DNA from 3 places in the Dehalococcoides mccartyi 195 genome. Region 1 is predicted to be linked to each of the others. Evidence: riboswitches for the same ligand, from Rfam matches in the RefSeq annotation. Region 1 holds a riboswitch; each other region holds the start of a gene.
What was found. A riboswitch is a leader RNA that binds a small molecule or an ion and turns the genes downstream of it on or off. The one in region 1 is predicted to bind cobalamin.

Region 1 (3,281 bases):
GCCTGCTCTTCACCCAGCTGAATAAGGTTCAGCGAACGGGCAAATAAAAGTATAACTATAGTACCTATGATTACAATAGGTACAACTATTTTTACACTGTCCCAGGCAGCCATAGAAAAACTGCCCATCAGCCAGAACATAACAGAGTGAATCTTGTCGCCGCTGACCGTAATCAAATACGATACAACAGCCGTAAGGAATGAGCCCAGTGCCACACCGGCCAGTATCAAAGTGGTAACCGTAAGGCGGTTTCCCACCCTGGCCAGCATATACACAACACCTACCGCCCCGAACGCCCCCACAAAGGCAAACAGCGGGGTTGCGAAAATACCCAGTATATCAAAACCGATACCTAGTATCAGCCCCAGTACAGCGCCTACCGCCGCCCCTTGGGCCACACCGATAAGATAAGGGTCTGCCAGAGGGTTACAGAAAAGCCCCTGATATGTAGCCCCGGCCACAGCCAAAGCCATACCCACCACTCCGGCCAGCAGGACTCTGGGCAAACGGATATCCCAAATAATAGTCTGGGTATTTACAGTCCAGTCAGGGCTGATATGTATAAAGGGGATTTTTGAAATTATAATGGATATAGTGGTAAAAAACGGCACTTCAACCGAGCCGAATGAAATAGCAAAGATTGCCGCCAGCAGCAGCAATCCAAGCAACCCGAGCATTGCATAAAGCCTGCCCTGCCAGTGAGGGTGCAGACCGCCGGGTACTGCCGGGCAGTTTTCTTTATTCAGACTTGTATTAACACCCATTCTTACCTGCAAAACTGTGGGGCAGGTATATACCTGCCCCAGCCGAATTCTTTATCCGCTGAAAGCCCCGAATATTTCAGGGTGGAGCATCTGGGCCAGCTGCTCCAGAGCATCTACAATCCGCGGGCCGGTACGGCCGATAAGGTCTGTATTGATACTATATATATTGCCGTTTATTCTGGCATCAATAGCCGCCAGACGGGGCTCATCCTGCATAAAAATCAGCGGCGCATCCGCCCCTGAACCCATACCGGTACCCACCACTATCACCTGGGGATTAGCCCCGAGTACTGTTTCCAAACTAATGGTAGGATAAGCTTCTACAGAATCAGCAGTAATACTAACGCTTCCGGCAGCAGTAATCAAGCCGGTTATAAAGGCAGTAGAACCAACACTCATAAGAGGTTCATGCCAGACAATGTATAAAACACGCGGTTTCTGACTGTCAGACAGGTTTTTGACCTTGGCTGTTACCGCATCTATACGGGTTTGCATCCCGTCTACCAGCGAATTGGCTTTTTCAACCTGATTAAGGCATTTGCCAATAAGCTCAATAGATGAGATTACTTCTTCCAGATTATCCGGGCTGATAGCTATCACAGTCAGACCCAGCTGTTCAAGCTGAGGGATAACGGTAGATTCATGAAGATTGGAGGCCAGAATAATATCAGGTCCTATAGCAGTCACCGCTTCAACATCTACGGTTGAAAAACCGCCCACCTTGGGCTTATCTGCGGCGGCCTCAGGGTAGTTGCAGTAAGTAGTCACACCCACCAGTTTATCTTCCAGTCCCATAGCATAAATAGTTTCGGTATTGCTGGGGGAAAGAGAGACTATAGTCTGGGGTTCGGACTGAATAGTTACCGTCCTGCCCAGCTGGTCTGTCACTGTCAAGGGATAGCTTACTTCGGTTACTACCGGGGTATCATCTTCATTTTCGGTATCGTCTGCCGTTTTACAGCCGCCTGCCAAACCCAGCAGCAAAACCAAACTTAAGAAGATACTGGCAACAGCCGTACCCAAGCGGGCACTCTTACTGTTAAGTTTCATTTTAATATCACTCAGCATAACTGCTCCATTCATTTTTAATATCGGAAACCAAAACCACGGGCAAAACTGTTTCCTCTTACAAGTTTTTCTGCATGGCCACGTACCTCCTCTTACCGCGGAGAGCCTCTAAAACCGAACTTTGAAGTTCTGACTTCGGGGTATTTGCCCCATTACAGCAGGCGGTACTGCGCCGGAATTGCACCGGTCTTGCACTCAAAGTTCAAGGCCCTGTTATTTTTTATATACTCTGCCAGACATAAAAAATACCTCTGCCTCATCGGACAAAGGTATTTCAGTCACTTTAAAATGACTACCCTCCCTATTCCGCGGAGTGCCTGGTAACGGAATTTGAGGTTCTGGCTCCCGAAGGTCTCCCCTCGGTCACAGTAGGCGGTACTGCGCCGGATTCGCACCGGTCTTGCACTCATAGCTATCCCGTCATATATTCAACTAAATTTTAGTTTACTCCAGTTATTTTGTTTAGTCAATACATAAACGAAAAACCTGAAATATATTCTCAGGGAAACCAGACCCGTAAACCTGCTTTGACAGACCCCCTATCCCAAGCATTCCGGGGACATAAAAAAGGGATTTAGAAACTAAATCCCTTTCAGATTAAAATTAGATTAGCCGTCGTAAATACCGTCAGGGCTGTGGTTTTCCAGCAGAAGCTTATGCCTGGGGAAAATACGTTCCCGGTAAACTGCTTCCAGTACGTCCAGCAGTTTATGCGGGTCTGATTCGTAGTAGACCCGGGCACCGGTTTCCTTGTCCACCATGGCAATAATCTTGTCCAGATGGTCAGCAATACCGCCGCTCCCCCGCAACACGCCTATAACCTTGCCTTCGTCATAAGCTATGGCAAACTCACCCAGAGTGCCGGAGCGCCCCCCGGCAAATATAACTACGTCACAGCTGCGGATATTTTCAATCTCCCGTCCCATCAGACCTGAGCCGGTATAGATAATGGCGTCATATCCGCGGGTGGGAGAATGGTATTTTTCTACGTGTTCTTCCAGATTGAGGGCCGGAGAAATACCCACTACTACTCCGCCTTCTTCCTTAGCCCCCAGCACAGTTTCATGGGGCATACCGGGACAGGCACCGGTAATAAGTACATGTTTACGCTTGGCTATGCACTCACCCAGACAACGTAGATTTTTTTGGTTTCATCAGACATTGCCCCGCCGGCAGAACCCATAACCCCTATTGTCATCTGGGGAAAAGGCGGAATCAGCTTGGTTGGTTTTATCATTACGCTCGCTTCTCTCTTGTAAGGTTTAAGGATATATAACTGCAAACCATTTTACCTAATAAACGGGTTTATCTCAATCAATAAAACAGCCGCAGACTCAAAAACTGCGGCTGTTAAAACCAGTATCCTAGCTAATAAGTTAGTTTTTCTTGCGGGCAACTACGGCAATTTCAGGTGAAGTTTCGCAGTAAACCTTCCCGGCAACATCTGAA
Region 2 (3,281 bases), 480 kb from region 1:
CCAGGCTCTTAGCGGCAAAGGCACTGTTGTAAGCTTCGCTGCCGCCGCCTATTATTACTACTTTGTCACCCAGGCTTTCTTTGGTGGAGGATTTTATATTCTTAAGGAAATCACTGCCCTGCATCAGGTCTGATTCAACGGTTTCATCACAGGGAAGGAGCAGCCCTTCGTCCAGACCGAGTACGCCGGTGGAAAGCAGAACCGAATCGTAGCCCTGTTTTAACAGGGTCTGTACGGACTGCACCTGGCAGGAGGTATGGATGGTTACGCCCAGGTCGGTGATGGCCTTAATTTCTTTATTGAGTATATCTTTGGGCAGCTGATGCTCGGGTATACTGTAAAACATCTTGCCGCCGGCGTATTCCATAGATTCAAATATAGTTGCTTCGTGCCCCAGCAGGGTCAAAAAGTAGGCTGAGGTAAGCCCGGCTGGGCCGGAACCGATAATAGCTACCTTTTTGCCGGTGGAAGGGGCAATTTTAAGGTTATTTTTCCAACTGCCGTCGTCATTTTCAGCGGCATATCTCTTTAAAGCCCGAATGGCAATAGGCTCGTCAAATTTCTGGCGCTGGCACTCCAGTTCACAGGGGTGGAAACAGACATAACCGCACACTGAAGGGAAGGGTATCTTTTCTCTCATAACAGCAGTGGCAGCCGGGGCGTTGCCCTCAGCTACAAAGCGGACATAGCGGGGGATATCCAATCCGGCGGGGCAGGCGCGGGTGCAGGGAGCGGTGCCGACCCGTTTGGTGGGTGTCTTATCCCTGTCCAGTTTGATAGCATCTACCGGGCAGATGCTGGCACAGCGGTTACATCCGGTGCAGCGGCTCTGTGTCCAGAAAAACTCACTGCCGGCGGTGCGCTTGGTAGAAACTACCTTGCCGTCCTGTTTGATTTCTTCAGCCGGTTCCATTTTGTCTGCAGGTGCTTTTGTTTTGGCCATATATGTCTCTTCTACAAAATATTTAAGCCGATATTTAAAAGACCTAGTTCCTGATATTATACTTGCAACATATAGTACATTGTCAATCTGCAAGCTCACCTGTGAGCCAAACTGCTCTATTCTACCACCCATTTAATTCTTTATCCACCCGGCTTTTGAAGCAGCTGTTTTTTGGGCAAAATGCGGCTAAAATAAGTATTGACAAAACAGAAATAACTAATTAAAATCAAGTCTAATTGAATATGGTCTGCCGGTGCTTTGTAACAAAAGCTTAAAAGGGAAGCCTGTTAGAATCAGGTGCGGTCCCGCCGCTGTATACGGGGACGAAAACTGGAATACGCCACTGTTTCATTAAAATGAAGCGGGAAGGCCCGGTGAGTAGGTTGAGCCGTAAGCCAGAATATCTGCCGGTATAGAGTTTCGCGGAAAATGGCCGTGGGAAATGGTAAATCCCTGAGCCGAAAGGTTTGGGGTTTTATTTTTTTTAATCCTCAAACCTTGGTGGTTTGGGGATTTTTTTATTATGGGGGGAAATATGAAAGCGGTCTTGCTGGAAGAACCGGCTAAACTTAGCCTGGCGGAGGTGGACACTCCGTCCTGCCCCAAGGGTGGTGTGCTCTTGGAGGTAGCCTGCTGTGCAATCTGCGGCACAGACGTAAAGATGTTCCGGCGGGGACACCGTGACCTTAAGTATCCCCGGATACTGGGGCATGAAATAGCCGCTGTGGTAGCCTGCTCTGAACACCCTGATTTCAAGGCGGGTGACAGGGTGCAGGTTTATCCGGGTATTGCCTGCGGGGTCTGCCCGCTTTGCCTGCAGGGCAGGGAGAATTTGTGCGGGCAGGTGAAAATAATCGGTTTTAATTATGACGGGGGCTTGGCCGAATATATGGCACTTCCCCCTGAAAGCCTGCCTGGCGGGCTTAACATAATACCTGAGAATGTTTCAGACGAAGAAGCCTCTCTGGCTGAGCCGCTTGCCAGCTGTATCCACAGCCAGTCTGTTAGCCGGGTGGGGGACGGAGACCGGGTGCTGGTGCTGGGGGCTGGGCCTTTAGGTCTTTTACAGGCCATGCTCGCCCGGCATAACGGGGCGGAAAAGGTGCTTATGGCCGAAGTCCTGCCTGACAGGGTGTGTGGGGCGGAACTGGCCTGCCCTGACGGGGTGATAGATTTGGCAAAGACCAGCCTCAGGCAGGGGGTTTTTGAGCAGACCGGGGGGGCGGGGGTAGATGTGATTTTGATTGCCAGTTCGGGGGTAGAAGTGGGAGAGCTGCCCTCTGTTTTGAGCCCCGGCGGGCGGATAAATTTCTTTTCCGGTCTGCCTAAAGACCGTTCTGAATTCAGCCTGGACGCCAACACTATCCATTACCGGGAGCTGGCCTTGAGCGGCTCTTACGGCTCTACTCCAGCGGATAATACCCGGGCGCTTAGCCTGATAACGGATGGGATTATACCTGTAAAAAGGCTTATCAGCCGGGTAACGGGTATTTCAGATATAGAGGAGGCTTTTCTGGGGGTGGAAAAGCTAAAAGGCCTTAAAACCATTATCAAATTTTAATAAAAAAGAGGGAAACAAAAGTGGACGAAAACAGGGTAAAAAATTTCGGGGCTGTCATAAGCCGCCTTATTTCAAAGGAAAATCTTAACCGTGAAGAAGTAAAAGACTGTTTCTGCCAGATAATGCGGAATGAACAGCCTGACCTCCAGCAGGGTGCCTTTATGGCCGCCCTAACCGCCAAGGGTGAAACAGCACCGGAGATAGCCGGTGTCTGGGAAGCTATATATGAGCAGGATACGGTAAGGGTTAAGCCTTTGGTAAATAAACCTTTGGTGGATAACTGCGGTACGGGCATGGACAGCCTGAAGACCTTTAACATCAGCACGGCTGCTTCCATTGTGGCGGCGGCGGGCGGGGTGGTACTGGCAAAACACGGTGCCAGAGCCCTTTCCGGCAGCTTAGGGACTATTGATATGCTGGAATCACTGGGTGTTGACGTGGAAACAGACGTGGAGACCGTCAGGCGGAGTATTGAAACGGCGGGTATAGGCATTTTTAACGGCATGAGCGCCAAAGTTCACCCCCAGGCTCTTTTCCGTATCCTTTCCCAGATACGTTTCGGGACTACCCTTAATATTGCCGGTTCGCTGGCAAACCCGGCTTTGCCCCGTTATGCGGTCAGGGGGGTATATTCAGCCGAACTATTGCAGCCGGTGGCCGAGGTGATGCGTGAGATAGGTTATAAAAAAGCCCTGGTTATCTACGGCTCTGCCCCCGGCGGCCGGGGAATGGATGAACTTTCCGTTTTGGGCGAAAGCCGCATTGCCGAGCTTGGCG
Region 3 (3,281 bases), 300 kb from region 1:
TTGATGTTGCTATACGTCACCCGGCTTGGACAGCTGTCCGGCGTAACATGGATTATTTTTTTGGGGTGGAGGGTATTCAGCAGGATACTCCGCCTGGTTTTGAAATGGGTTTTGATCCTGAGTCAGGGCATTGCGTTATCAGCCCTGTATGGGCTACCGATCTTTTTGGGATAATCACACCTGATAATATGGGAGTGCCCCGGTGGGAAGGCACACCCGAACAGAATGCAGCTTTAATCCGCATGGCTGCTAGATGGTGCGGCGGGGCTGAAGTGGGCTACTTGAAGGCAGATGAATATACCAAGAAACTTGTACATAAGACATGCGGCGTTTTACCGATTCTGGCAGATAAGAATGGCAAAGAAGTAGTTTGGGAAGATGTTGATCAGCCATACGAAACAGATAAAAAAATGGTTATCCCAGAAAAGTGCAACAACATAATAGTAGTTGTAATACGCGAGGCTAGAAATCCGGCTTTGATGGCGCCGAGCTATAGGGCGGATGCTACCACTGCCAAATCTTATGCTCGTTCAATTGCATTTGATATCCATTTCAGAGGATTTATTCATGCCATTGGCTATACTACTGCAGGTTCAGGCTGGGGCCCCTGGAATAACGTGCCGTTCGGAGTACTATCTGGGATAGGTGAGTTGGGGCGTATGAGAGGGCAAATAACCCCATCTTGTGGTCCATTAATTCGTAAGGTGGAGGTGTTTTTCACTGATCTCCCGTTACCCACTACTAATCCCATAGACTTCGGGGCTAATCGTTTCTGCAGGGATTGCGGATTATGTGCCAAAGCTTGCCCTGCTTCAGCTATACCGACTTTCCGTGAACCGACCTATGAGATTACTCCCGCTGATGATGCTAATTCCAATCCGACCAAGCTTATACCGGAATACTTTAATCTATCCGGTAAAAAGGTCTGGCCTAACAACGACTTTGCCTGCCACAATTTCTGGGTGACTTCTGGTAAACATGGGTGTGCGGCTTGCGTAGCTTCTTGCGTATTTAGCAAGGATATCAAGTCCAGTATCCACGAAGTAGTTAAAGGCGTAGTTTCTCAGACAGGTATCTTCAACGGCTTTTTTGCCAATATGGACCATGCCTTTGGTTACGGCATAGTCAAAGACCAGAATATGTGGGACAACTTCTGGTTTGAACCTGATAAATACTGGCCGCTTGAAGGTATTGAAACCAATTTATAAAGACTGGCAATAGCCTTATTTTCTAGAAAGGAAGTTAGAAATATGTGGTCTCTGTATACTCTCATATGGATGCTCATAGGTATCGCTTTAGGCGTAGGTTTTACATTTCTGATTAATAAACTTGGCCAGAAAGGGATATCTTTGCGCCTTTATGAATGGATTATAGGTATAGCCGGGCTGATACTATTCCTATTTACTATTCAGAATTTCTATACAGCTTTCCAAGAGTTTTATTCTCAGGCAGCCTATATGTTCCTGCTGGTTACCGGTTTACCGGCGATAATCCTTATGCTGGTCAGCTGGCAGTTAGTTACCAGACGTATCAAGGCCCAAAGTTAATATAAGTATTACCTGAAATCCCCTTGGATTCAAAGGGGGAAACGGGAAAGAAAGCCGGTGAAAATCCGGAGCAGTAGCGCCTACTGTGAGCGGGGAAAAGAGCAAGCCAGCAAAGCGCCCGGATTCAGGTACTGCCCTTCCGGTGACTACGGAAAGAGCAGGTGCGGAGTTAAAGATAATTAGCCCCCTCCTGTATTCCGGAGGGGGCATATTTTACGGGGAAAGGGAATAAGGCTGATATGGAGGGAACAAAGGTGATATCTGAACTGAAAACAGATACCTGTTATAAAGAACTGGGCAGTTTTCACGGGGTAAAAGCAGGCATTGTCTATCATAAGGCACTGGGTGCGTCCACCAATACTTTGGTAATAGAACTGCCGGAGGAAAGGAATATACTCTCCACCCGCACCGGGCTGGGTAAGGCCAGATATATCTTAAACACCCACATACCCCCTGAACTCTGGGATTTCATGCACGACAACTCATCAGACTGGCAGACAGCCTATTCGGTAGTGCTGGAAGAAGTCCTTGAGAGATACGGCACAGACCTGGATAAAGTCTCATTTTTATCTACTGGAGTAGACCAGGACAAAATAGCCTGGGCGGAAGAAAGTTATGAAGAGTTTTGGGTACTTGCCTTTGCTACTGCCGGGGTCAAGACCAACGCCATGCGGATAGGCTGTGATGCCGCAAGCGGTATAGAGCGAAATGGCAAGTTTGAGAAGATAGGCACGATAAATATTATCCTGCTTACCGGCTCTACTCTGGAGACACCCACGCTTGCTTCGTCGTATATCACACTGACCGAGGCTAAGAATGTAGCTTTACAGGAACTGGATATACGGAGTGCGGTACACCCCGAATGGCAGGCAACCGGAACGGGAACAGACCAGATAATCAGCGTATCAGGCGGGGATGATAAATATACTTATGTGGGTGGTCATACCAAACTGGGGGAGATGATGGCCAAAGCTGCAACTCAGGCAGTCAAACAGGCCGTCAGAAACTGCCGGGGATACTAGATAGTCGCTATTTATTAAATATTCATAGCCGAATAGTTAGTAATGTTAATATAGATTCCAGATTACTTATTAATATCTTGAATTCGTTTTATAGTTATTTATTCTCAAACGCCCTCAATTATCAAGCTAATGTCATAGCCGGTCTGGTATGGATTAGGTAGTCGTTGTATACCTTGGCAGGTCTATTAAGACAACTTATAATATCAGGAGGGTGATCTTATAAAATAAATTGATGTTAATTATACGGTAAATCCCGTGCCAGTTTACCAAATAAAATATCCGATTCTTCATTATTTAATATTCTTATACTCTTATAAACTCTTTTATTACCTTCAGCAAGGCTTTAACTGCCGGAATATAGAATGTAACCCCATTGTCTATAAAATCTTACACAAATGTTAGCCGTATTATTCAATTGTACTTGTTTTTTTTGTATGGTAATATTAGTATGGCTATAAGTAGCGGATTGTTGTGGGGGACTCTAGCCATGATTGATAACTTGGATACGATTCAGATCGATACCTTGCCTGTAGGTATTGTAGTGATAGATGTTTTGTCCAGAAAAATCATGAATATAAATCAGGCGGCCCAGAATCTTATCGGGGCAGAGGCATCCGAGATTATAGGCCATTCCTGCCATAAGTTCATTTGCCCGGCGGAAGAGGGTAAATGCCCGATACTTGATATGGGGCAATCAATAGACAATGCTGAA

Region 2: it holds a riboswitch for cobalamin, as region 1 does, so the genes downstream of both, DET_RS00725 (zinc-dependent dehydrogenase) here and DET_RS03420 (ABC transporter substrate-binding protein) in region 1, are expected to answer to the same signal.
Region 3: it holds a riboswitch for cobalamin, as region 1 does, so the genes downstream of both, DET_RS01805 (adenosylcobinamide amidohydrolase) here and DET_RS03420 (ABC transporter substrate-binding protein) in region 1, are expected to answer to the same signal.

What each region holds. Positions count from the first base shown of each region.
Region 1 is NC_002936.3:598,159-601,439, reverse strand. It holds gene DET_RS03425 (FecCD family ABC transporter permease) at 1-764, opposite strand, end outside; gene DET_RS03420 (ABC transporter substrate-binding protein) at 816-1,832, opposite strand; cobalamin riboswitch at 1,937-2,055, opposite strand; cobalamin riboswitch at 2,146-2,281, opposite strand; gene DET_RS03415 (hypothetical protein) at 2,441-2,926, opposite strand; gene DET_RS08845 (hypothetical protein) at 2,947-3,069, opposite strand; gene DET_RS03410 (class I SAM-dependent methyltransferase) at 3,209-3,281, opposite strand, start outside.
Region 2 is NC_002936.3:121,361-124,641, forward strand. It holds gene DET_RS00720 (4Fe-4S binding protein) at 1-943, opposite strand, end outside; cobalamin riboswitch at 1,178-1,370, shown strand; gene DET_RS00725 (zinc-dependent dehydrogenase) at 1,479-2,504, shown strand; gene trpD (anthranilate phosphoribosyltransferase) at 2,525-3,281, shown strand, end outside.
Region 3 is NC_002936.3:299,046-302,326, forward strand. It holds gene DET_RS01785 (reductive dehalogenase) at 1-1,208, shown strand, start outside; gene DET_RS01800 (hypothetical protein) at 1,251-1,547, shown strand; cobalamin riboswitch at 1,546-1,689, shown strand; gene DET_RS01805 (adenosylcobinamide amidohydrolase) at 1,802-2,569, shown strand; gene DET_RS01810 (sensor histidine kinase) at 3,057-3,281, shown strand, end outside.